One region of the Isoptericola aurantiacus genome, then DNA from elsewhere that is predicted to be linked to it. Evidence: predicted binding sites of a transcription regulator. Region 1 holds the regulator's gene; the other holds the start of a gene.

What was found. Region 1 encodes LexA, which represses DNA repair genes until DNA is damaged. Its sites were predicted from a motif close to TCGAACANNTGTTCGA; they were not measured.
Region 2: a site for LexA is predicted at 3,673-3,688, ahead of ACIQLL_RS02935 (HNH endonuclease signature motif containing protein). Genes of this name have one in related genera too.

What each region holds. Positions count from the first base shown of each region.
Region 1 covers NZ_JBJBAE010000004.1:205,259-216,092, reverse strand. Annotated here, with positions in the region: gene ACIQLL_RS13355 (HelD family protein) at 1-350, shown strand, start outside; gene serA (phosphoglycerate dehydrogenase) at 394-1,632, shown strand; gene ACIQLL_RS13345 (DUF5302 domain-containing protein) at 1,648-1,830, opposite strand; gene nrdR (transcriptional regulator NrdR) at 1,871-2,362, opposite strand; gene ACIQLL_RS13335 (LysM peptidoglycan-binding domain-containing protein) at 2,451-2,792, opposite strand; gene lexA (transcriptional repressor LexA) at 3,021-3,773, shown strand; gene ACIQLL_RS13325 (L-lactate dehydrogenase) at 3,798-4,757, opposite strand; gene ACIQLL_RS13320 (ATP-dependent DNA helicase) at 4,768-6,831, opposite strand; gene hflX (GTPase HflX) at 6,882-8,414, opposite strand; gene ACIQLL_RS13310 (class I SAM-dependent methyltransferase) at 8,564-9,115, shown strand; gene dapF (diaminopimelate epimerase) at 9,197-10,132, opposite strand; gene miaA (tRNA (adenosine(37)-N6)-dimethylallyltransferase MiaA) at 10,129-10,834, opposite strand, start outside.
Region 2 covers NZ_JBJBAE010000001.1:650,216-661,049, forward strand. Annotated here, with positions in the region: gene ACIQLL_RS02915 (hypothetical protein) at 239-1,237, opposite strand; gene ACIQLL_RS02920 (DinB family protein) at 1,328-1,903, opposite strand; gene ACIQLL_RS02925 (TetR/AcrR family transcriptional regulator) at 1,955-2,560, shown strand; gene ACIQLL_RS02930 (sugar phosphate isomerase/epimerase family protein) at 2,600-3,457, opposite strand; gene ACIQLL_RS02935 (HNH endonuclease signature motif containing protein) at 3,709-5,325, shown strand; gene ACIQLL_RS02940 (HAD family hydrolase) at 5,493-6,134, shown strand; gene ACIQLL_RS02945 (GAP family protein) at 6,202-6,987, opposite strand; gene mnhG (monovalent cation/H(+) antiporter subunit G) at 7,058-7,489, opposite strand; gene ACIQLL_RS02955 (monovalent cation/H+ antiporter complex subunit F) at 7,486-7,995, opposite strand; gene ACIQLL_RS02960 (Na+/H+ antiporter subunit E) at 7,995-8,603, opposite strand; gene ACIQLL_RS02965 (Na+/H+ antiporter subunit D) at 8,600-10,243, opposite strand; gene ACIQLL_RS02970 (Na(+)/H(+) antiporter subunit C) at 10,240-10,743, opposite strand; gene ACIQLL_RS02975 (Na+/H+ antiporter subunit A) at 10,740-10,834, opposite strand, start outside.

The sequences.
Region 1 (10,834 bases):
CGGTCGAGCACGTCGCGGCCGACGGCGCCGGTCGCGTGGCCGTCATCGCCCGCGAGGACGCGGTGGACGCGCTGCGCACGGGGCTCGCCGAGGCCCTGACGACGGCGCTCGGGGGCACCGAGGCAGCCCGGCTCGCCGACCAGCGGCCCGAGGACGCCCAGGTCCTGGTCCTGACCCCGCGCGAGGCGAAGGGCCTGGAGTTCGACGCGGTCGTCGTCGTCGAGCCCACCGACGTCGCGGCAGGTCCGGGCGGTTGGGGCGATCTCTACGTGGCCATGACGCGGCCGACGCAACGCCTCGTCGTCGTCCACGAGGGCGAGCTGCCGCCCGGACTCGTGCACGATGGGTGAGACGCGTTTGTGAGCCGGGGTCATCCCGGCGCATCATAGGGTCGTGCTGCGCGCCCTCCTCCTCGAGAACATCCACCCCGACGCCGTCCAGATCCTGCGTGACGCAGAGATCGAGGTCGAGGTGCGCCCCGGCGCCCTCGACGAGGACGAGCTCATCGAGACCCTCACCGACTTCCAGATCCTCGGTATCCGGTCCAAGACCCAGGTCACCCGCCGCGTCCTGGAGTCCCTGCCGGGCCTGCTCGCGGTGGGGACCTTCTCGATCGGGACCAACCAGATCGACCTCGAGGCCGCCGCCGCCCAGGGCGTGGCCGTGTTCAACGCGCCGTTCTCCAACACGCGCTCCGTGGTCGAGCTCGCGGTCTCCGAGATCATCGCCCTGACCCGCCGCCTCACCGTGCGGGACAAGGCGCTGCACGACGGCGTGTGGGACAAGACCGCGGACGGCTCGCACGAGGTGCGCGGACGCACGCTGGGCATCATCGGCTACGGCAACATCGGTTCGCAGCTGTCCGTGCTCGCGGAGAACCTGGGCATGCGCGTCGTGTTCTTCGACACCGACGAGAAGCTGGCCCTGGGCAACGCACGGCGCGTCGAGACGCTCGACCAGCTGCTCGAGATCGCCGACGCGGTCACCATCCACGTCGACGGCCGGCCAGGCAACGCCGGGCTGTTCGGCGAGGACCTGTTCGCGCGCATGAAGCCCGGGGCGATCTTCCTCAACCTGTCGCGCGGTTTCGTCGTGGACGTCGAGGCGCTCCGCGAGCACATCCTGTCCGGACATCTCTCCGGTGCCGCGGTGGACGTGTTCCCCGCCGAGCCCAAGAAGCGGGGCGATCACTTCGAGTCGCCGCTGCGCGGGCTCGACAACGTCGTCCTCACCCCCCACGTGGGCGGTTCGACGGAGGAGGCGCAGCAGTCGATCGGCCACTTCGTGGCCAAGAAGCTGCGCGACTACCTCTTCACGGGGTCGACGACGCTCTCGGTCAACCTGCCCAACCTGCAGCTCGAGCACACCGGCGTGGGTCGCATCGCCCTGCTGCACCGCAACGTGCCCGGGGTGCTCGCGGCCGTCAACCAGGTCTTCGCCGACCACGGGGCGAACATCGAGGCGCAGATGCTCGCCACCCGCGGCGATCTCGGCTACGTGGTCACCGACATCTCCGACGTCACGCACCGGGGAGCGTCGTCCAAGCTCATGGAGATGGCCACCACCGTCCGTCTGCGCATCCGCGACGCGTTCGAGCGACCCGAGTTCCCCCCGGGTCCCGCCGCCCGCTGAGCGGGACCGGCCGGGTCAGCCGGACTTGCGCCGGAAGATCGGCTGGACCTGGCCGGCGGTCTCCGAACCGTGCACGGGACCGGTGTTGCGTCCCCCGTCGGCGCTCGGGTGGCTCGCGGCGTGCTTCTTCGCCAAGGCCTCCTTGAAGCGTTCCTTGGTGGCGTCGTCGGGCCCCTGCGACTTCTTGTCGGCGGTCATGGCGTCCAGCATGCGCCCCCGGCGTACCGAGCGCCAGGGCTTATCGGTCCGTCGGCGCCTCGTCCGCCGCGGCCGCGGCCCGCTCGGCGTGCTCGGCGCGCAACGACGTGATGGCGGACTCGAAGTCGTCCAGCGACTCGAAGGCCTGGTAGACCGAGGCGAACCGGAGATAGGCGACCTCGTCGAGCTCGCGCAGGGGCCCGAGGATCGCCAACCCGATCTCGTAGGCGTCGATCTCCGCGCTGCCCGCGCTCCGCAACGCTTCCTCGACCCTCTGGGCCAGGAGGGCGAGGTCGTCCCCGCTGACGGGTCGGCCCTGACAGGCCTTGCGCACCCCGGAGACCACCTTGTCCCGGCTGAACGGCTCCGTCACGCCCGAGCGCTTCACGACGGACAGGCTCGCTGTCTCGATCGTCGTGAACCGCCGCTGGCACGACGGGCACTGCCGACGACGCCGGATGGCGGCGCCGTCGTCCGACGTCCTGGAGTCGACGACACGGGAGTCGGGGTGGCGGCAGAACGGGCAGTGCATCGGTTCTCCTGCGGTCGGTGCCGGGCTTCTGCCCGACTGCCCGACGAAAGTATGCGGCCGAGCCCGCCCGGTGCAAGAAGACGTGCCGCTAGTCGCGGGGCAGCACGATCACCTGCCCGACCCGCAGGTCGGACGAACGCATCCCGTTGATCTCCTTGATCTGGGCCACCACCTCACGGACGTCCTGCCCCGGCCCCGCGACCTGGCTCGCATGACGCCACAACGTCTCACCCGGGACCACCGTGTGCAGGCGGACCTCCAGCGGCTCTCCACCGTCGCCCGCGACGGCGCCGACGCCCCACCCTCCGAGCGTCAGGGCGACCAGCACGGTCAGGACGGCCACGACCAGCCGACCGCGCCTCGTGAGCCTCAGCCCTGCCAGGCCCGCGAACCCCGGGTCGCTCACCGGACCTGCGACAACTGCAGCCATGATCGGTCCCCGCCTCTCGGAATCGAACGCGTGTGCGTCATACGTATGTTCGTCGAACATCTGTACCATTCATAGCACGGCGCCCCGACACGCGTCGAGAGATCTCGAACAGATGTTTGAAGTCGATGCCGATCTGCCCTAGGCTGACCACAGCGCGACGACGGGTTTGCCCAGGTCCAAGGGCTGTCCGGCACCGGAGCACCACAGGTTCGACGACAGGAGAGACGGATGACGACGCCACGCGAGACGGACGCCGGGGCGGCCGGCACGCACGACGGCGCGCTCGCGTCCGTCTCCCAGCTCGCACCGGGTCCTGACCGCCTGACGACGCGACAGCGGCGCGTCCTGGAGACGATCCGCGAGTCCGTCGAGTCCCGTGGCTACCCGCCCACCATGCGGGAGATCGGGGAGGCCGTCGGGCTGGCGAGCCCGTCGTCGGTCAAGCACCAGCTCACCACGCTCGAACGCAAGGGGTTCCTGCGGCGCGACCCGAACCGTCCGCGCGCCATGGAGGTCGTCGACCCCGTCACCGGCCGCACGTCCGGCACGGACGAGCCCGTCGTCCCCGCCGCGCCCACGCCCGACGGGGAGAGCGACGAGACTCCCCGCCCTTCCTACGTCCCGGTCGTCGGCCGCATCGCCGCCGGCGGCCCGATCCTCGCCGAGCAGGTCGTCGAGGACGTCTTTCCGCTGCCCCGTCAGCTCGTCGGCGACGGCGAGCTGTTCCTGCTCAAGGTGACGGGCGACTCGATGGTCGAGGCCGCCATCTGCGACGGCGACTGGGTCGTCGTCCGGCGGCAGAACGTCGCCGAGCAGGGCGAGATCGTGGCCGCGATGATCGATGGTGAGGCGACGGTCAAGACCTTCAAGCAGACCGGGGGACACACCTGGCTGCTGCCGCAGAACCCTGCCTACAGCCCCATCGCCGGCGACGAGGCCCAGGTCCTCGGCAGGGTGGTCGCGGTGCTGCGGAGCCTCTGAACCGGGCTCCGCGACGCCGCCGGTTCAGAATCCGAACCGGCGCTGCACGGCCCGCACGTGGTCGGCAGACGCCCGCAGGCCGGCCAGCTCGACGTCGGACAACGGCGTCGCGACCGTCGTGGTCGCACCGCGCGCGTCCACCAGGGTCGGGACCGACAGGCAGACGTCGCTGATGCCCCGGAAGCCCTCGAGCCGCGTGGAGACGGGCATGACGCGGTGCTCGTCGTTGAGCACCGCCTCGACGATGCGCGTCACGGCCAGGCCGACGGCGTAGTTCGTGGCGCCCTTGCCGGCGATGACCCGGTACGCCGACTCGACGACGTCGCGGGCGATGGTCTCGCGCGCCACGTCGTCGAGCGGCGGGCGTCCCGGCAGCGCGGTCCACTCGAGCAGGGGCACCCCGGCGATCCGCGCCGAGTCCCACAGGGCGATCTCCGAGTCCCCGTGCTCCCCGGCGATGTAGGCGTGCACGTTGCCCGTCGCCACACCGCAGTGCTCCGCCAGGGCCGCACGCAGCCGCGACGAGTCGAGCACCGTGCCCGAACCGAACACCCGCTCGTGCGGCAGCCCCGAGATCTGCTGGGCCGCATAGGTCACGACGTCGACGGGGTTGGTCACCATGATGTAGATCGCGTCCGGCGCCACCTCCACCAGCCCCGGCAGGATCGCCCGCGTCAGTCCGATCGTGGCCTCCGCCAGGTCGAGCCGCGACTGGCCCGGCTTCTGCTTGGCCCCCGCCGTCACGACGACGACGTCCGCACCACGGCAGACCTCGACGTCGTCGGACCCGTGCACCTCCGCCTGCGGGACGAACATCCCGCCGTGCCGCAGGTCGAGGACCTCGGCCTCGACCTTGGCCTTGTTGACGTCGAGCAACGCGACGTTCCGGGCGGTGCCCCGAGCGAGCGAGGCGTAGGCGAGCGTGGCACCGACGGCGCCTGCTCCGACGACGGCCAGCTTCGTGGTGCTGCGGGTCTCGGTCACGGCAGCAACGCTAGGCGTCGAGGCGGCGGAGCGCAGCCCGAACCAGCTGCGGGTCCGTCGTCTTCCAGAACGGCGGCAACGAGCGGGCCAGGAAGGTGCCGTACCGGGCCGTGGCGAGCCGCGGGTCCAGCACCGCGACCACCCCCCGGTCGGTGACCGAGCGGATGAGCCGTCCGGAACCCTGGGCCAGCAACAGGGCCGCATGCGTCGCGGCGACCTGCATGAAGCCGTTCCCGCCCGCTTCCTCCACGGCGCGCGCCCGCGCCGCCTTGACCGGGTCGTCCGGTCGCGGGAAGGGGATGCGGTCGATGATCACCAGTCGGCAGGCGTCTCCGGGGACGTCGACGCCCTGCCAGAGGGACAGCGTGCCGAACAGACAGGTGGCGGGGTCCTCGCTGAACCGGCGCACCAGGGTGGGCAGCTGGTCGTCGCCCTGGCACAGCACCGGGACGTCGAGGCGCTCGCGCATGGCCTCGGCGGCCGCGGTGGCAGCGCGTCGCGAGGAGAACAACCCGAGGGTGCGGCCGCCCGCCGCCTCGACCAGGTCGGCGATCTCGTCGAGCTGCGCCTCGGTGGTCGGCTCACGCCCGGGGGCCGGCAGGTGCCGGGCCACGTAGCAGATGCCCTGGGTGGCGTAGTCGAACGGGCTGCCGACGTCGACCCCCCGCCAGGAAGCGTCGTCGCCCCCGGTGGACACCTCCAGGCCCAGCGACCGTGCGACCGGGTCGAACGTGCCGCCCAGCTCGAGGGTGGCGGACGTCAGGACGGCGGTCCGCTCGCCGAGCAGCTGGCTGCCGATCAGCCCGGCCACGGCCAGCGGGGCGGCGTGCAACCGGGCGACGCCGTCGCCCCAGGGGGCGTCCGCCGGCGGGCGCGAGCACCACAGGACGTCTCCGGAGGTGTCCTCGGCGGCCATGCGCTCGGTGACGTCGAAGAGCTGCTGGACGGCGGACTGAGCCATCTTGACCCCGGAGTCCGCCTCCGCGTTCTTGTCCGGGCGCAGCTCGGTGAGCAGGCCGCGAGCTGCGTCCCGCACCGAGGCGACGACGGCACGCAGCTCGTCCGGCAGACCCTGCGGGTACCGTTCGGCGGGAACCTCGAGGAGCATCCGGGCCAGGGTGGTGGCGGTGGCGTCGAGGTCGTCGGTGCGCACTCCCCCGTGCCGGCGCGCGAGCCGGGCGGCGTGCTCCACCGTCCCGGCCGCGAGGTCGACGGTGGCGGCGGCCGTGATGCGGTCGGCCAGCTCGTGCGCCTCGTCGACCACGAGCACACCGTGCTCCGGCAGCACGTTCGGGTTCCCCGAGGCCGCGATCCCGAGCATCGCGTGGTTCGTGACGACGACGTCGGCCTCCCGCGCGGCCAGCCGGGCCCGCTCCCCGAAGCACTCCTCGATGAGCGGGCAGCGCTGCCCGAGACATTCCAACGACGTCACCGACACCTGCCGCCAGGCGCGGTCCGGCACGCCGGGCACCAGGTCGTCGCGGTCGCCGGTGTCGCTCTCCTCGGCCCAGGCGTGCAGCCGCCGCACGTGGTCCGCCAGCCGCGCACCGTCGTCGACGCGCCCGCCCGACGATGCCGGGTGCTGCTCCGCGGCGGCGCCCTCGCCCGGTCCGGGGTCGGCCGGGAGGTCGAAGAGGGTGGACCCCTCGGTGGGATAGCCCCCGGCCACCTTGTGGCGGCACAGGTAGTTGTGCCACCCCTTGAGGAGCGCCACCTTGGCGGGCCGGGGCAGGCGGGGGGCGACGGCGTCCGCCACCAGCGGGAGGTCGCGGGTGATCACCTGCCGCTGCAGGGCGAGCGTCGCGGTGGAGACCACGACCCGCTCCCCGGCCGTCACGGCGTGATGCACGGCCGGCACCAGGTAGCCGAGGGACTTGCCCGTGCCGGTGCCCGCCTGCACCAGCAGGTGGCGGCCTGAGTCCACCGCGGCGGCGACCTCGGCGGCCATCTGCTGCTGGCCCGCGCGCGGCGTGCCGCCCAGCGCCCCGACGGCCAGGCCCAGCAGGGTGGCCACGTCGTCCTGGGACGTCGGCGCGGGCTCGGCGGGGCTGTCGGCAGGGTCGGGCGAGTTCACCGGACGATCCTACGGTGGCCCGCCGACGCCGGACCTGCGGTCCACAGGCGTCAGACGGCGGCGCTGTCCAGCTCGGCCGCGAGCGCGGCGTCGACCCGTCCGCGCAGGCGGGTGCCCTGGGCGAGGTGCTCCTCGTGGGCGAGCTCACCGTTCTCGTGGACCCGGTGCACGAGGTCTCCGCGCGAGTACGGCACGACCACGTCGATCTCGACGGCGGGCCGCGGGAGCTCGTCGGCGATCAGGGCCCGCAGCTCGGCGACGCCCTCCCCGGAGTGCGCGGAGACGACGGCGGTGCGTCGCTCGCGGCGCTGCACCCGCCCGACGACGGTGGGGTCGGCGACGTCGGCCTTGTTGAGCACGACGACCTCGAGCACGTCGTCCATGCCGGGGATCTCGGCCAGCACCTCGCGGACGGCGTCGATCTGGCCCTCGGGGTCCGGGTGCGAGGCGTCCACGACGTGCAGCAGCAGCGCGGCGTCGCCCACCTCCTCGAGCGTGGAGCGGAAGGCCTCGACCAGCTGGTGGGGCAGGTGCCGCACGAACCCGACGGTGTCGGCGTAGGTGAACACGCGGCCGTCGTCGGTCCGGGCGCGGCGCACCGTGGGGTCGAGCGTGGCGAACAGCGCGTTCTCGACCAGCACCCCGGCGCCGGTCAGGGCGTTGAGCAGCGACGACTTGCCGGCGTTGGTGTAGCCGGCGATCGCCACGTTGGGGATGGCGTGCCGCTTGCGGTCGTGCCGCTTGGTCTCGCGCGACGGCGCCATCGCGGCGATCTCGCGGCGCAGCTTGGCCATGCGGTTGCGGATGCGACGCCGGTCGAGCTCGATCTTGGTCTCACCGGGCCCGCGCGACCCCATGCCGGCTCCGGCGCCGCCCACCTGACCACCGGCCTGGCGGGACATGGACTCGCCCCAGCCGCGCAGGCGCGGCAGCAGGTACTCGAGCTGGGCGAGCTCCACCTGCGCCTTGCCCTCCCGCGACTTGGCGTGCTGGGCGAAGATGTCGAGGATCAGCGCGGTCCGGTCGACCACCTTGACCTTGACGATGTCCTCCAGCCCGCGTCGCTGGGACGGGGCGAGCTCGGTGTCCACCACGACGGTGTCCGCCCCGGAGGCGGCGACGACCTCGGCGAGCTGGGCCGCCTTGCCGGAGCCGAGGAACGTCCCCGGGTCCGGCTTGGCACGCTTCTGCAGCAGCCCGTCGAGCACCTGGGAGCCGGCCGTCTCGGCCAGGGCGGCGAGCTCGCGCAGCGAGACCTCGGCCTCGCGCGCGGCCGCCTCCCCACCCGGGTACAGGCCGACGAGGACGACCTTCTCCAGCCGCAGCTGGCGGTACTCGACCTCGGTGACGTCGTCGAGCTCGGTCGACAGGTTGGCGACGCGGCGCAGCGCGGCGCGCTCGGCGAGGTCGAGCTGCTCGCCGTCGTGCGCGGTGTGGACCGTGGCACCCTCGGACCGTGCGGTCCCGGCCCGGGCGAGCACCCGCGCGACGACGTCGTCCGCGATCGCCTGGGCGTCTCGCGACGCGCTCGGCTCGGGGCCGACGGCGGGGGTCTGCTCGGGATCGGTCGGGGTGTGGGTCAAGGTGGTCCTCTCGATGGGTGACGTGCTGTACAACAAGGATCCCACGCGGATTCGTCCCGACGGCAACCAATTTCGGCGGCCTCTACGATGCCTGCGTGAGCGACCACTACTTCACGGCCGAGCCGGCGTCCGACGCCGAACGCCGCACGATGCGGGTCCACCTGGCCGGACGCGAGCTCGAGGTGGAGGTGGCGGGCGGCGTCTTCTCCCCCGGCGGCGTCGACAAGGGCACGCGGATCCTGCTCGACGAGGCGCCCACGCCGCCGCCGGGTGACCTGCTCGACCTCGGGTGCGGGTGGGGCCCCGTCGCCCTGACGATGGCGCTGCGATCCCCCGACGCGACGGTCTGGGCCGTGGACGTCAACGCCCGCGCGCTCGACCTGGTCCGCCGCAACGCCGACCGGCTCGGACTGGCCGACCGGGTCCGGGCCGTCACCCCGGACGCGGTGCCCGACGATCTCCAGTTCGCCGCCCTGTGGTCCAACCCGCCGATCCGGGTGGGCAAGACCGTCCTGCACGGCATGCTGAGCCGCTGGCTGCCACGGGTGGCACCCGGTGGCGCACCGGGCGGGGCGTGGATGGTGGTCCAGAAGAACCTCGGCTCCGACTCGTTGGCCCGCTGGATCTCCTCCGAGCTCGGGCTGCCGACCGAGCGCGTGACGTCGTCGAAGGGGTTCCGGATCCTGCACACGACGCGCTGAGGAACCCGCCGAGATCGGTCGGGTCCACCAGGTCCTGGCCGAGGAGGTCCGAGGCCGCCCGCGCGATCTGCCGGGCTGCGGTCACCCCAGGTCGAGCTCGCCGCTGAAGGCCAGCTCGGCAGGACCGGCGAGCTCGACGTGCCCGCCCTCCAGGAGGCGGACACGGACCTCCCCGCCCGGCACCTCGACGAACCAGGTGGTCGGGACCCGGTCGGGGTCGGCCGCGCCGGCCGACGCCCAGGCACGGACCGCGAGCGCCGCCGCGCAGGCGCCGGTCCCGCAGGACAACGTCTCCCCCACGCCCCGCTCGTGGACGCGCATGCGCACCCGGCCGACCGTGACGCCGTCGGACGCGGTCTCCTCGCCGAGGGGGACGACGAGCTCGACGTTCGTGCCGTGCGGCGGAGCGGGGTCGACGGCGGGAGCGCGGGTGAGGTCGAGGGCGTCGAGCTCGGCGGGCCGCGAGAGGGCGACGACGGTGTGCGGGTTGCCCAGGTCCACGCTCAGGGCGGGGCGCGGCGCGTCCCAGCCGGCGGCCATGACCGCGGCGTCGGAGCCGGACGCCACGGCGTCGGGACCCCCGGGGAACGACCACGGGCCCATGTCCACCGCGTACCAGCCGCCCGGCTCCCGGCGCACACGCTTGACGCCGCCGCGGGTGCCCAGCGCCAGCTCGTCGCCGTCGGACAGGTCAGCCAGCCCGAGGCTCTCGGCGAAGGCGGCGAAGACCCGGACCCCGTTGCCGCACATCTCGGCCACGGTGCCGTCGCCGTTGCGGTAGTCCATGAACCAGATCGCGCGCGGTTCGGCGGCGAGCACGGCGTCCGCCACCTCCTCGCCGGCGCGTGCCACGGCGGCGGTCGGCGCGAGGCGGATGACACCGTCGGCCCCCACGCCCGCCCGCCGGTCGGCCAGGCGCCGCACCTGCTGGGGGGCCAGGTCGAGGTCCCCCCGGGTGTCGGCGAGCAGCACGAAGTCGTTGCGGGTGCCGTGCCCCTTGGTGAAGCGCAAGGTCATGAGCCCAGACTACGGCGTACGGGGGCGTCGTCCGGCGCGGCCAGGTCCCCGGCGTCGGCCGCGCGGACGACGGCGAGGGCGTCCTCGCGCAGGGTGGCCGACCCGGCGTCGAGCCACCGCACGCGTGGGTCACGGCCGAACCAGCCCATCTGCTTGCGGGCGAGCCGGCGGGTGTTGGCCACCACCGCGTCCCGCGCCTCGGTCTCGGTCAGCTCGCCCGCGAACCACCGCAGCACCTCGGCGTAGCCGACGGCGCGCGCCGCCGTCACGCCGAGACCGGGACCGGTGCCGCCCTGCGCCGGCGAGGCGAGGCGGCGGACCTCGTCGACGAGCCCGGCGTCCCACATCCGGTCCACCCGACCCGCGACCCGGGCGTCGAGGGTGGCCCGGTCGCAGTCCAGCCCGATCTGGACGGCGGGCCGCACGTACTCCTGGCGCGGCAGGTTGGCCGTGTAGGGGGCGCCGGTGATCTCGATGACCTCCAGCGCCCGCACGATGCGTCGGGTGTTGAGCGGGCCGATCGAGGCTGCGGCGGCCGGGTCGAGCTCGGCGAGCTCGGCGTGCAGCGCGCGCCTGCCCTCGTCCTGCGCGCGCTGCTCGAGCCGCGCGCGCACGTCCGGGTCGGTGCCGGGGAAGTCCAGGTGGTCCAGCAGCGCACGGACATAGAGCCCGGACCCGCCGACGACGACGGCCCGCGCCCCG
Region 2 (10,834 bases), on a different contig from region 1:
TCCCGCCCGGCCAGGTGGATCGGGTGCGAACACCGGGAGAACCGCCGAGAATCCGCAGGATTCCGCGGATCCTCTCCCCGGGCATCCGTCGACGGGCGCGTCACGCACGGCTGCCGACCATGCCGGACACCGGCGGTTCACCGGGATCGTCGCAGGTCGGCGGCACCGCGAGCCGCGATCCACACACCTGTGGACAACTCTGACGACGCCCCGGCCCCCTCGCCCCGGGCGACGCCCCTCAGACCCAGGCGCGCGCCGTCGTGCGGCGCTCGTCCGTCCGCCCCTCGATCTCCGCCGTCGAGGCCACGAACGCGCCGTCGTCGACCACCACGCCGCCGAGCCGCGTCTGGAGCAGCAGCATGAGACGGGCGACGAGCGCCCGCATCCTGGACCGGGCGATGACGTGGACGCCCGAGGCCTGCTCGAGCTGCAGCTCCACGGGGTCCTGCGGCGACCAGCCGACGCGGAACGCGTGCGGGCCGTACTCCCTCCAGTCGAGCCCTGCCAGGGCGCGCGGCACCCGGTCCACCCGCTCGGCGTCGACGGTGATGGCGCCGTCGTACGGGGTGGCGGCCACGAGCCGGTACGCGCCGTCGGCGGCACCCGGGGACGGCGCGTCAGCGGTGGCCACCAGGGACCTCAGGAGTCCGAGCAGGTCCGCCGACGCCATCGGCTGCGGCGAGTAGAGCGTGAGATCGACGGCGGAGGCCGGGTCGGGCCGCAGGAGCTGGCGGCCGTCCGCGAGCAGCGCGCCGGCCCGCTTGCGGGCGACCGCGACGCCGAACTGCACCAGGCGCAGCTCCTCCCCCTCGGGAAGGCCGGCGGCGAAGGCACGGGCGATCCCGTCGCGGTCCTCGAGGGACGCCGGGCGTGCGCCGCGCCGGTCGAACATGCCGTCCACGCGACCCAGGGCGTAGGCGGACGCGGGACCTTCGATGCCGACCTGCGGCGCGACCTGCGCAGCCACCGGGAACGGACCGGCCGCACCGTGCTCGGTACCGATGCCCAGCACGCCGGGCCCGGGCCGCAGGTCCTCCTGGGGGGCGGCCATGCCCCGGAACCGGGCGCCCCGCATCGGGCGCGCGGCCGCCGCGGCCTGCGGTTCCTTGAGCCACCGCACGTCCGCGAACCATGCCTCGGCCTGCTCCGTCAGCGGAGGGTGCCCGGGAGCCTCCGGCAGCACCAGCACATGGTTCGAGGCGTGCTCCGAGGGGACGAGCGCCTGCACGTACGACATGTCGCGCAACGTACTCCTCCCGGTGGCACGGGGGCACCCTCCCGTGTTACGGGCGTGTGACAGAGCCCGCGCGGCGCCTCCCGGAGCGGCTCAGGCGCCGACGTCGTGGAGGTGGTGGACGACGTCGTGCACGAAGTACCGCCCGAACGTCCGCACCGTGAACCGCGAGCCGTTCGAACGCACGCCGGTACGCCCGAGCTGCGCGGCCCCGACGGTGTCGAAGCGGGCGGAGACGATCACCCCGGCGTCGACCAGCTCGCCGGCGACGGTCGAGGGGTCCAGCCGGGCGTAGCCGCCCTCGAGGGCGGCGGCGTCCTGGTCCCAGTTCGCGAACTCGGCACCGTCGTTGCTCAGCATCAGGGACAGCCGGGCGTCGAAGACACGGAACACGTCCCGCACGTGCGCCCCGTACTCCAGCGTCGACCACACCTGCGGTGCGGGACGACGGCGGGCGTCCGGCCGCATCAGCGCGGCCCGCCACCGGGGCAGCGTGGCACGGACGGCATCGCCCACGGCGAGAGGGTCGAGCCCGTCCGGCTCGAACCCGCACTCGGGGCAGGGGCGCTCGATCACCCAGGTCCAGTCCTTGGTGTCGGGTGCGACGGCCTCGGGGACGACGCCGTCAGGCCCTGCGGACGGCGTCTCGCGCGCGGTGTCATCAGTCACACGGCGACGATACCGGCGAGTGTCCTGACAGGGGCTGCCTATGATGTCAGCATGCCCAAGATCATCGGCAACAGTTTGCACGAGCACCGCCAGATGACCCGGCACAAGCTGTTCGCGGCCCTCTCCACGCTCATGGCCGAGCGCGGGTTCGACTCGATCACGCTGGCCGACATCGCCCAGGCGGCCGACGTCGGCCGCACGGCCGTGTACAACCACTTCTCCGACAAGGAGACCCTCCTGCTCGGGTTCATCACCCACGAGACGGAGCAGTACGCCCTCACGCTGGAGCGGGCGCTGGCCGAGGTCGACGACCCCGTCGGTCAGCTGCGCACCTACATCCGCCAGCAGGCCCAGCTCACCCGCGTCTTCCACCTGGCCCCCGGCCCGGACCTGCGCACGGTGCTGTCCCGCTCGACCCAGGCACGACTGCGGGAGCACGCCGAGATCGTCGAGTCGATCCTCAAGCGCATCCTGCTCGAGGGCATCGACCGGGGCTCGTTCCCGCCCCAGGACATCGAGCCCACCGTGCAGCTCGTCAACGCCTGCCTGTCCGGGCGGCTCGTGCCCGACGAGCCCGAGGAGCGCGAACGCGTGGTCCGCGCCGCCGAGACGTTCGTCCTGCGGGCCGTCGGCGCCCGGCCCTCGATGGCGGCCTGAGTCCCGAGGGCTGCGTGCCCTCGGTCCCGGCCGAACAGCTCACCAGGCGTCGGCGGGCAGGTGGTGGTGCTCAGGCGCCGGCGGCAGGTACGGGACGGGGACCGGGGCGAGGTAGGCCCGCGCGAACTCGAGGGCGGCCACGAGGTCGCTGTGGCGCTCGTGGGCGTCCCGCGCCTTGCGCGTCGAGATCTCCAGCACGACGTCGCCGGTGAACCCGCTGTGGACGAGCTCGGTCAGCACCTTGTCGCAGTGCATGTCTCCCCGACCGGGCACCAGGTGCTCGTCGCGGACGTTGAACGTGCCGTCGGCGAGGTGGAGGTGACGCAGCCGGTCGCCGAACTCGTGCACCAGGTCGAGGCCGTCCTGCTGCGCGATGGCGGCGTGCGACAGGTCGAGCGTGACGGCGTCGTAGCCGTGCTCGGACGGGTCCCAGCCGGGCAGGTACGCCTTGAGCTCACGGTCCAGCCGGGAGTGGGGACGCCACGGGTACATGTTCTCCACCGCGACCGTGACCTCACCCTGCTGGTTGAGCTCACGCACCTGCTCCTCGAACCCGCGCGCGTACTTGTACTGCCAGCGGAACGGGGGGTGGACGACGACGGTCCTCGCGCCGAGCTCCCCGGCCATGTCCACGGCACGCGCCAGCTTGTCCGCGGGCGATCGCCCCCACACCCGTTGGCTGACCAGCAGCGTGGGGGCGTGGATGGAGCGGATGGGCATGCCGGTGTCGGAGGCCAGCCGCGAGAGCGCCTTCGGGTCCTGCGTCACCGGGTCGGACCAGACCATGACCTCGACGCCGTCGTAACCGATCTCAGCAGCCGCCTCGAAGGCGAACGCCGCGCGGCGCGGGTACACGGACGCGGTCGACAGGGTCACGGGTATCGCCGATTCGGCCATGCCACCACCTTAGTTCTCGGACCTGAACGGACGCTGAACACGCTACCCCTGGCGCCCGACCAGCGCCCGTCCCTGCGATGCGGGCCGGGCAGTCCAGGCAGTCCGGACGGGCAGTCCGGGCAGGCAACCCGGGCGTCGAAGCAAGGCCGTCGGGCAGAGCCGCCGGACAGAGCCGTCGGGCACGGACGTGCACCCCGTCGAGCACGAGGACGCTATAGAACACATGTTCGATTTCTGCTAGGGTCGGGGGCATGGCGACGGCGACGGACAGCGAGACGCGGCAGGCTCCTGCCCCGGGCGGCGCCACGAGTCGCGCGGCCGCCCCGGGTCGGACCCGTGTCCGCGTCGCGGAAGGCGCCGTGGGCGCCCTCGGCCCCGGGGACGTCCTCGCGCAGATCGACGTGCTGCTGGACGCACTCGCCGAGGTGCAGGCGGCGATCGGTGCGCTGGAGGGGCGGCGGGCCGCAGTGCTGGCGCAGCTCGTCGATGCAGCCGAGCGTTCCGAGAGCGCCGTGCTCGCCCCGACCGACCCGAGGGTTCGGCGCACCTCGTCCGCACGCCGTCGCGAGCTGGCGCGGCGCGCGGTCGTGGCGGAGGTGGCCACCACGCTGCACGTGGGTGAGCACGCGGCGGGCACGTTGTGCGACCACGCGCAGACGCTGACCACCAAGGCGCCGCAGTCGTTGGCGGCGCTGGCTCAGGGGCGTTGCTCGTGGGCGCACGCGTCCCGGGTCGCGCGTCAGGTGGCCGACCTGGCACCGCAGGACGCCCGGCGGGTGGACGCCACCGTGGCCACCGAGCTCGCTGCCGCCACTCCGGGACAGGTCGAGGCCCGGGTACGACGAACGCGCGAGTCCGTCCACCCCGAGCCGTTGGAGGTGCGCCACGAGCGTGCGGCGTCCGAGCGGGCGGTCTTCCTGGACGACGACCGCGACGGCATGGCCTGGCTCTCGGCCCGTCTGCCCGCCTCGCTCGCCCACGCCGCCTACGACCGGCTGTGCCGCGCGGCGGTCTCGCTGCGCACCACCGGCGACCCGCGCACCGCGGGCCAGGGCCGGGCCGATGCGATGGCCGCGCTGCTCCTCGACGACGGGACGCTGGAGCGATCGACCCCGCCCGCAGCCCTCCGGGGCGCCGCCGACCCGACCGGACAGGCCTCACCGACAGGTTCGGCACCTGCCGCCGTCGGCGAGGATTTCCCCACGGTTCCCGTCCCCGGCGCCGGTCTGGGCAGTCTCGCCGTGCTGGCGCGATCGCTCCGTCCGCGGGTGACCGTGACGGTGCCCGTCCTGACCCTGCTGGGCGGAGCGGACATCCCGGCAGACCTCGAGGGTTACGGGCCCGTGGACGCAAACACCGCCCGCGAGCTGGTCGCGCTGGCACCCTCGCTGCGTCGCGTCCTGACGCATCCCGAGACTGGCGTGGTGCTCTCGGTGGGCCGCGACTCCTACACGGTCCCGTCGTCGTTGAAGGCAGCGCTCGTCCGCCGCGACGCGACGTGCCGGTTCCCCGGCTGCACCGCTCCGGCCCGACGCGCCGACCTGGACCACACCCGCGCCTGGGCCGACGGAGGCAGGACGGACGCCGACAACCTCGCCCACCTGTGCCGGCACCATCACGTGCTCAAGCATCAGTCGGCCTGGACGGTGCGGACCGCCCCTCGGACACCTCCCGCACGGGGCGGCCCGACGGGCGAGCCTCCGTGGGGCGGCACCCTCGAATGGACCTCTCCGACCGGCAGGCGTCACCTCACCACCCCCGACGGCTCGCTACCCGCGAGCCTGCACCGGGAGCTGCCCGAGTCGCCCCTGCCCGCCGGCCGGGCTGGTGTCGGCTCCGATCCCCCGGACGGCGACCCGCCCTTCTGACCCGCCAGTCCGCACCACTTCTGGCCGAGGGTCGTGGCACGCGCATGCCTCGACCGGACCAGGAGCGACTCAGACCAGGATCTGCCAGACCAGGAACGACTCGCTCCTGGCAACGCGTCCCTCCGTCACCGCGACGGCGGGCCGGGTCACCCGGCTACAGTCGCCCCATGGTGCGCGCGGTGGTGTTCGACGTCGGAGAGACCCTGATCGACGAGACCCGGATCTTCTCCCGCTGGGCCGACCGCCTGGGCGTCCCGCGGGGCACGTTCCTCGGTCTGATCGGAGCCTGCGCCGCCACCGACCGCCCCCTGAGCGACGCGTTCCGCATCGCCCGCCCCGGCATCGACCTCGACGTCGAGATCCCCCGATGGGCGGCCGAGGACCCCCACGGGCTGCGGGAGAACTTCGACGTCGACGATCTCTACCCCGATGTCCGCCCGGCCCTGGCCGCGCTGCGCGACGTCGGGCTCGCCGTCGTCGTCGCCGGCAACCAGCCCCCGCAGGCCCGCGCGGCCCTGGAGGCGATGGACCTGCCGGTCGACGCGATCCGCACCTCCGACGAGTGGGGGGTCGAGAAGCCCGACCCCGCGTTCTTCGCACGCGTCGCCGACCTCACCGGGCTGGCACCGTCGGACACGGCCTACGTGGGCGACCGTCTCGACAATGACGTGCTGCCCGCCGCCGACGCCGGGATGCGGCCCGTGCTGATCCGCCGCGGTCCGTGGGGCTTCCTGCACGCCGAGCGGCCCGAGGCCGCGCGCACCGACGTCGTCGACTCCCTGCTCGAGCTGCCCGCGCTGCTCGCGTGACCGGCGCGCGCAGACGGCAGGGGCCCGGTGTCACGGCCGGCGGCACCGGCGGCTGCGGGCGGCCCCGTCATCCGAGCCGGCCGAGGGCGTCGAGCGCCAGCAGCACGCCGACGATCCCCAGGACCCATCCCGTCATCTCCTCCGCGTTCCTGGACAACCAACCCTCCAGCCGGCGCAGCACCGGGTCCACGCGGCGCGCCGCCACCAGTCGCGCGCCGAGCAGGAGCAGCGCGGGCAGCACCATGACCACGCAGTAGGCGGCCAGGACGGCCACCGATGACGCCGCGGGCAGACCCGTCGCTGTCAGCAGACCGATCGCCGCGAGATACGGCAGCATGGTGGCCACCTCGAGGGCGACCGCACCGAGCGCGAGGCCCACGACCGGCAGCGCCGAGGTGGCCGTGCCGGCCGCCGGCGCGGTGCCGCCGGCCGGTGACGCGGGACCCAGCACACGCTCGCGCCACCGGACGAGCCGACCCGGTCGGCCCCCCGGACGCTCGGCGCGGCGCGCCGCCTGTTTGCCGCCGAACCGGAAGCTGAGGACGAGCAGGCCGACCCCGACCACGAGCTGGGCCACCACCACCGGCCGCGCGTCGAGCACCTCGCCGAAGCGGTCGAGGACCGCCCCCGCCCCCAGCAGCACCGCCACACCCACCACCAGGTACGCACCGGCCACCGTCCCGAGGTAGGCCAGGAGGCGGCCGGGCCGAGGTCGGCCGGCAGCGAGCAGCAGCCAGACGGGGATCAGCAACGTGCCGAAGCTGGTGGAGTCCACCAGCGCCAGCACGACGAGCACCCCGGCCAGCGCCGGCAGTCCGCCGTCGAGGGTCGACGGGTCGACGGGGAGGTCCATGGGACGAGTCTTGCCGGGAACGGGCGGCCGGACATCCGCCACACGGATGACTCCGGCGCCACGCGGACGGTCAGCGGTCCGGGTCTGCGGGGTCTTCCGAGCCGGGAGGTCGTTCCAGGGCCGCGGGCTCGTCCTGGCCGGCCTGCTCGTCGGCGGGATCCATCTGGTTCGGGGCCAGCTCGGACTCGTCGACCTTGCCGGTGCGGAACCCCGCCCGGCTGACCAGGTGCGCGGCCACCGGCGCAGTGGCGAGCTGGAAGACCACGACCAGCGCGAGCATCGCCACGGCCTGCCAGCTCCGCACCCGCAGGGCAAGGCCGATCAGCAGCAGCACCAGGCCCAGGACCTGCGGCTTGGTCACCGCGTGCATGCGGGCGAGCAACGAGCCGAACCGCACCGCTCCGACGCCCGCGGCGAAGGTCAGGAACGCCCCCGCGAGCAGGCAGACGGCAGCCACCACGTCGGCGACGGAGGTCCAGAAGCCGGGGTCGACGCCGTTCATCGCTCCCCCTCACGGCCGGGCCGGTCGGCAGGCCCGTCGTCGGGCGCAGGGTCGTGCGCGGGGCGATCTGTCGGGCCCTGCGCGGTGCCGTCAGCGGGGCCGTCAGCGGGGCCGCCCCGTGGGGCGGTGTCCCCGGAGAGCGGCGCGGGCAACGACTCCGGCGCGGGCGGCGGGTCGTCCCGGTCCGACGGCGCGACACCGGGCTCGCCGGGGGCGTCGTCGCGACGGCGCGGCGCCGCGGGCTCCCGGGCGGCGAACCGCGCGATCGCCACCGACCCCACGAACCCGACCAGGGACAGCGCCACGAGGATCGGTATCGTCTCGGTCCGACGCAGCCAGGCGGCCTCGATCGCGATCACCCCGACCAGGGCGGCGGCAAGCAGGTCCAGGCCGATGGCACGGTCCAGCATCGACGGGCCGCGCTCGACCCGCACGAGCGCGAGCACCGCCGCGGCGGCGACCAGCACGGCCGCCGCGGCGACCACGACCGTCATCACGACGTCCATCACCCCTCCTCCCCCGTGGCCCGGGAGACCCCCGGCGCTCCCCGGCGCGCCGTCAGGCCGCACCGGGCCAGCACGTCCGCCGGGGCCAGCGCACGCAGCACCCGCTCCTCCAGGTCGAGCACGTCCGCCCGCACAGCCTCCGGACCACCGGAGTGCTCGATGTCCAGCACGTGCAGGAAGACCTGCCCGGTCCGGCGTCGCGCCTCCACGACGAGCGACCCGGGGACGAGCGTGGACAGCACCGCGGTCAGCGTGAGGAACACGTCGTCGGGGTTGCGCAGCCGGACCTCGACCACGGCGCCCCGGGGCAGCGGGCCAGGACGCAGGGCCATCCACGCGACCTCGAACGAGGCGACGACCAGGTCCGTGACGAACCGCCGCATCAACGCCGCCAGCGCCAGGGGCCGCAGCGTGGCGCGGGTCTCGATGCGGGGCAGCGGGAACACCAGGACCACGAGCGCCGCCAGCAGCGCACCGCCGACGACGTTCCCCCAGCTGAGGTCCCCCCACAGCAGCACCCACACCACGGTCAGGGCGACGACGGCGGGCCACTGCCAGGTGAACCGGTGCAGGCGGCGTCCGAGACGGCGTCGTCGGGTGTCGCTCACGGCTGCCCCCCTCCTGCGGCGTCGCCGTCGCCGGCGTCCTCGGTGACGTCGACGGACTCACCGGTGCCACGGTCCGAACCGCCGGGGAAGACGGCCTCGATGTACGTGTACCCGTCCATCGTGGTGGCCGCGGACCGTTCGGCGTACCCGTACAGCGGTCCGGCGGCCACGGTCAGCCCGAGTCCGAAGGCGACGAGCGCCCCGGCGGGCCAGGCCATGTTCCGCGGCAGCCGCATCTCCGGCTCGATCTCCGGCGGCGCCGTCTGCCAGAACGCCTTGTTCCACGCCTTGACCACGGCGTACAGGGTCAGCAACGACGTCAGCACGGCGCCGACCACGAGCGCCCAGGCCAGCGCGGAGCCGTCCTCCACCCCGGCGGTCAGCAGGCCCACCTTGCCCAGGAACCCCGACAGCGGCGGGATGCCGGCCAGGTTGATCGCGGGGACGAAGAACAGCACGGCGAGCACGGGCGCGAGCCGGGCCAGCCCGCCCAGCCGGTCCAACGACGTTGATCCGCCCCGCCACTCCACCAGCCCGACCACCAGGAACAACGCCGTCTGGACGGAGATGTGGTGGACCACGTAGAAGACGGCAGCGGCGGTGCCGGCCTCGGAGGCGAGCGAGACACCGAAGATCATGAACCCGATGTGACTGACCAGCGTGAACGACAGCAGCCGTTTGACGTCGTTCTGCGCCACGGCGCCCAGGATGCCGATCACCATCGTGGCGAGCGCGACGACGGCCAGGATCCGGTCGACCCGCACGTCGTCGGGGAAGATCAACGTCTGGGTGCGCAGGATCGAGTAGACGCCGACCTTCGTGAGCAGGCCGGCGAACACGGCGGTGACCGGGGCGGGGGCCGTCGGGTAGGAGTCCGGCAGCCAGAAGGACAGCGGGAAGATCGCCGCCTTGATCCCGAACGCCAGCAGGAGCAGCAGCTGCAGGGAGAGCCGGACCGTGGGGTCGATCTCGCCCAGCCGCACGGCGAGCTGGGCCATGTTGACGGTGCCCGTGGCGGCGTAGATCAGGGCGATCGCCGACAGGAACAGTACCGAGGAGGCCAGCGCCATGATCACGTAGACCGACCCGGCGCGGATCCGTTCGGCGGTGCCGCCCAGGGTGAGCAGCACGGCCGAGGCCGCGAGCAGGATCTCGAACCCCACGTAGAGGTTGAACAGGTCGCCGGTCAGGAACGCGTTGGCCACGCCCGCGGCGAGCACCAGGTAGGTGGGGTGGAAGATCGCCACGGGGATCGCCCCGCCGACGCGCGCCTCGTCGGAGTCGAGCTCGGCGGTGGACTCGGCTTCCCCCTCGGGGATGCCCTGGCCGAGCGAGTACAGCAGGACGCACAGCAGCATGACGCCGCTGACGGTGAGCATCAGGGCCGCGAGCCGGTCCGCCACGAGCGGGATGCCGACGGGCGCGGCCCACCCCCCGACGTCCACGACGACGGGACCCGACTCCGCGGCGACCATCAGCCCGGCCGAGGCGGCGGTCGTGGCCACGAGCGCCACGACGCTGATGATGCGCTGCGCGGTGGCGTACCTGTGCAGAGCGAGGGTGAGCCCGGCCGCGAAGAGCGGCAGCAGGACGGGCAGCGGGACGAGGGTCTCCGCGGACCACAGCGTGGGACCGGTCATCCGTCCGCCCTCCGTCCCGGCTCGGTGTCGTCGGAGTCGACCTCGTCGTGCACCTCGGCGGCCTGCTCGTCGAGCGTCTCGTCGGTCTCGTCGGCGTCGGTGTCGGTGTAGGCGGGGGCGTTGAGCGCGGCGGCGCGGGCCACCCGACGGTCCTCGACGTCGTCGGCGACCTCGTCGTGCCCGTGCAGCTGCCACGACCGGTAGGACAGCGCGAGGATGAACGCCGTCAGCCCGAGCGTGATGACGATCGAGGTGAGGATCATGGCCTGCGCCAGCGGGTCGCTCATCGGCTCGTCGGCCGGGGCGCTGCCGACGATCGGCGACGCGCCCGCCCGGCCCCCGGCCACGAGCAGCATGAGGTTGACGCCGTTGCTGAGCAGGATGAACCCCAGCAGGATCCGGGTCAGCGGCCGTTCCAGCATGAGGTAGACGCCCGTCCCGCTCAGGACCCCGACGGCGAGCACGAGGACCGCCGAGGGGACGTTCTCCAGGACGATCACCGGTCCTCACCCCCGGAGGCCGCGGCGCTCAGCTCGCGCTCGGAGAGCTCGCCCTGACGGTCGATCTCGGCGCCGAGGGTGCGCAGCACGT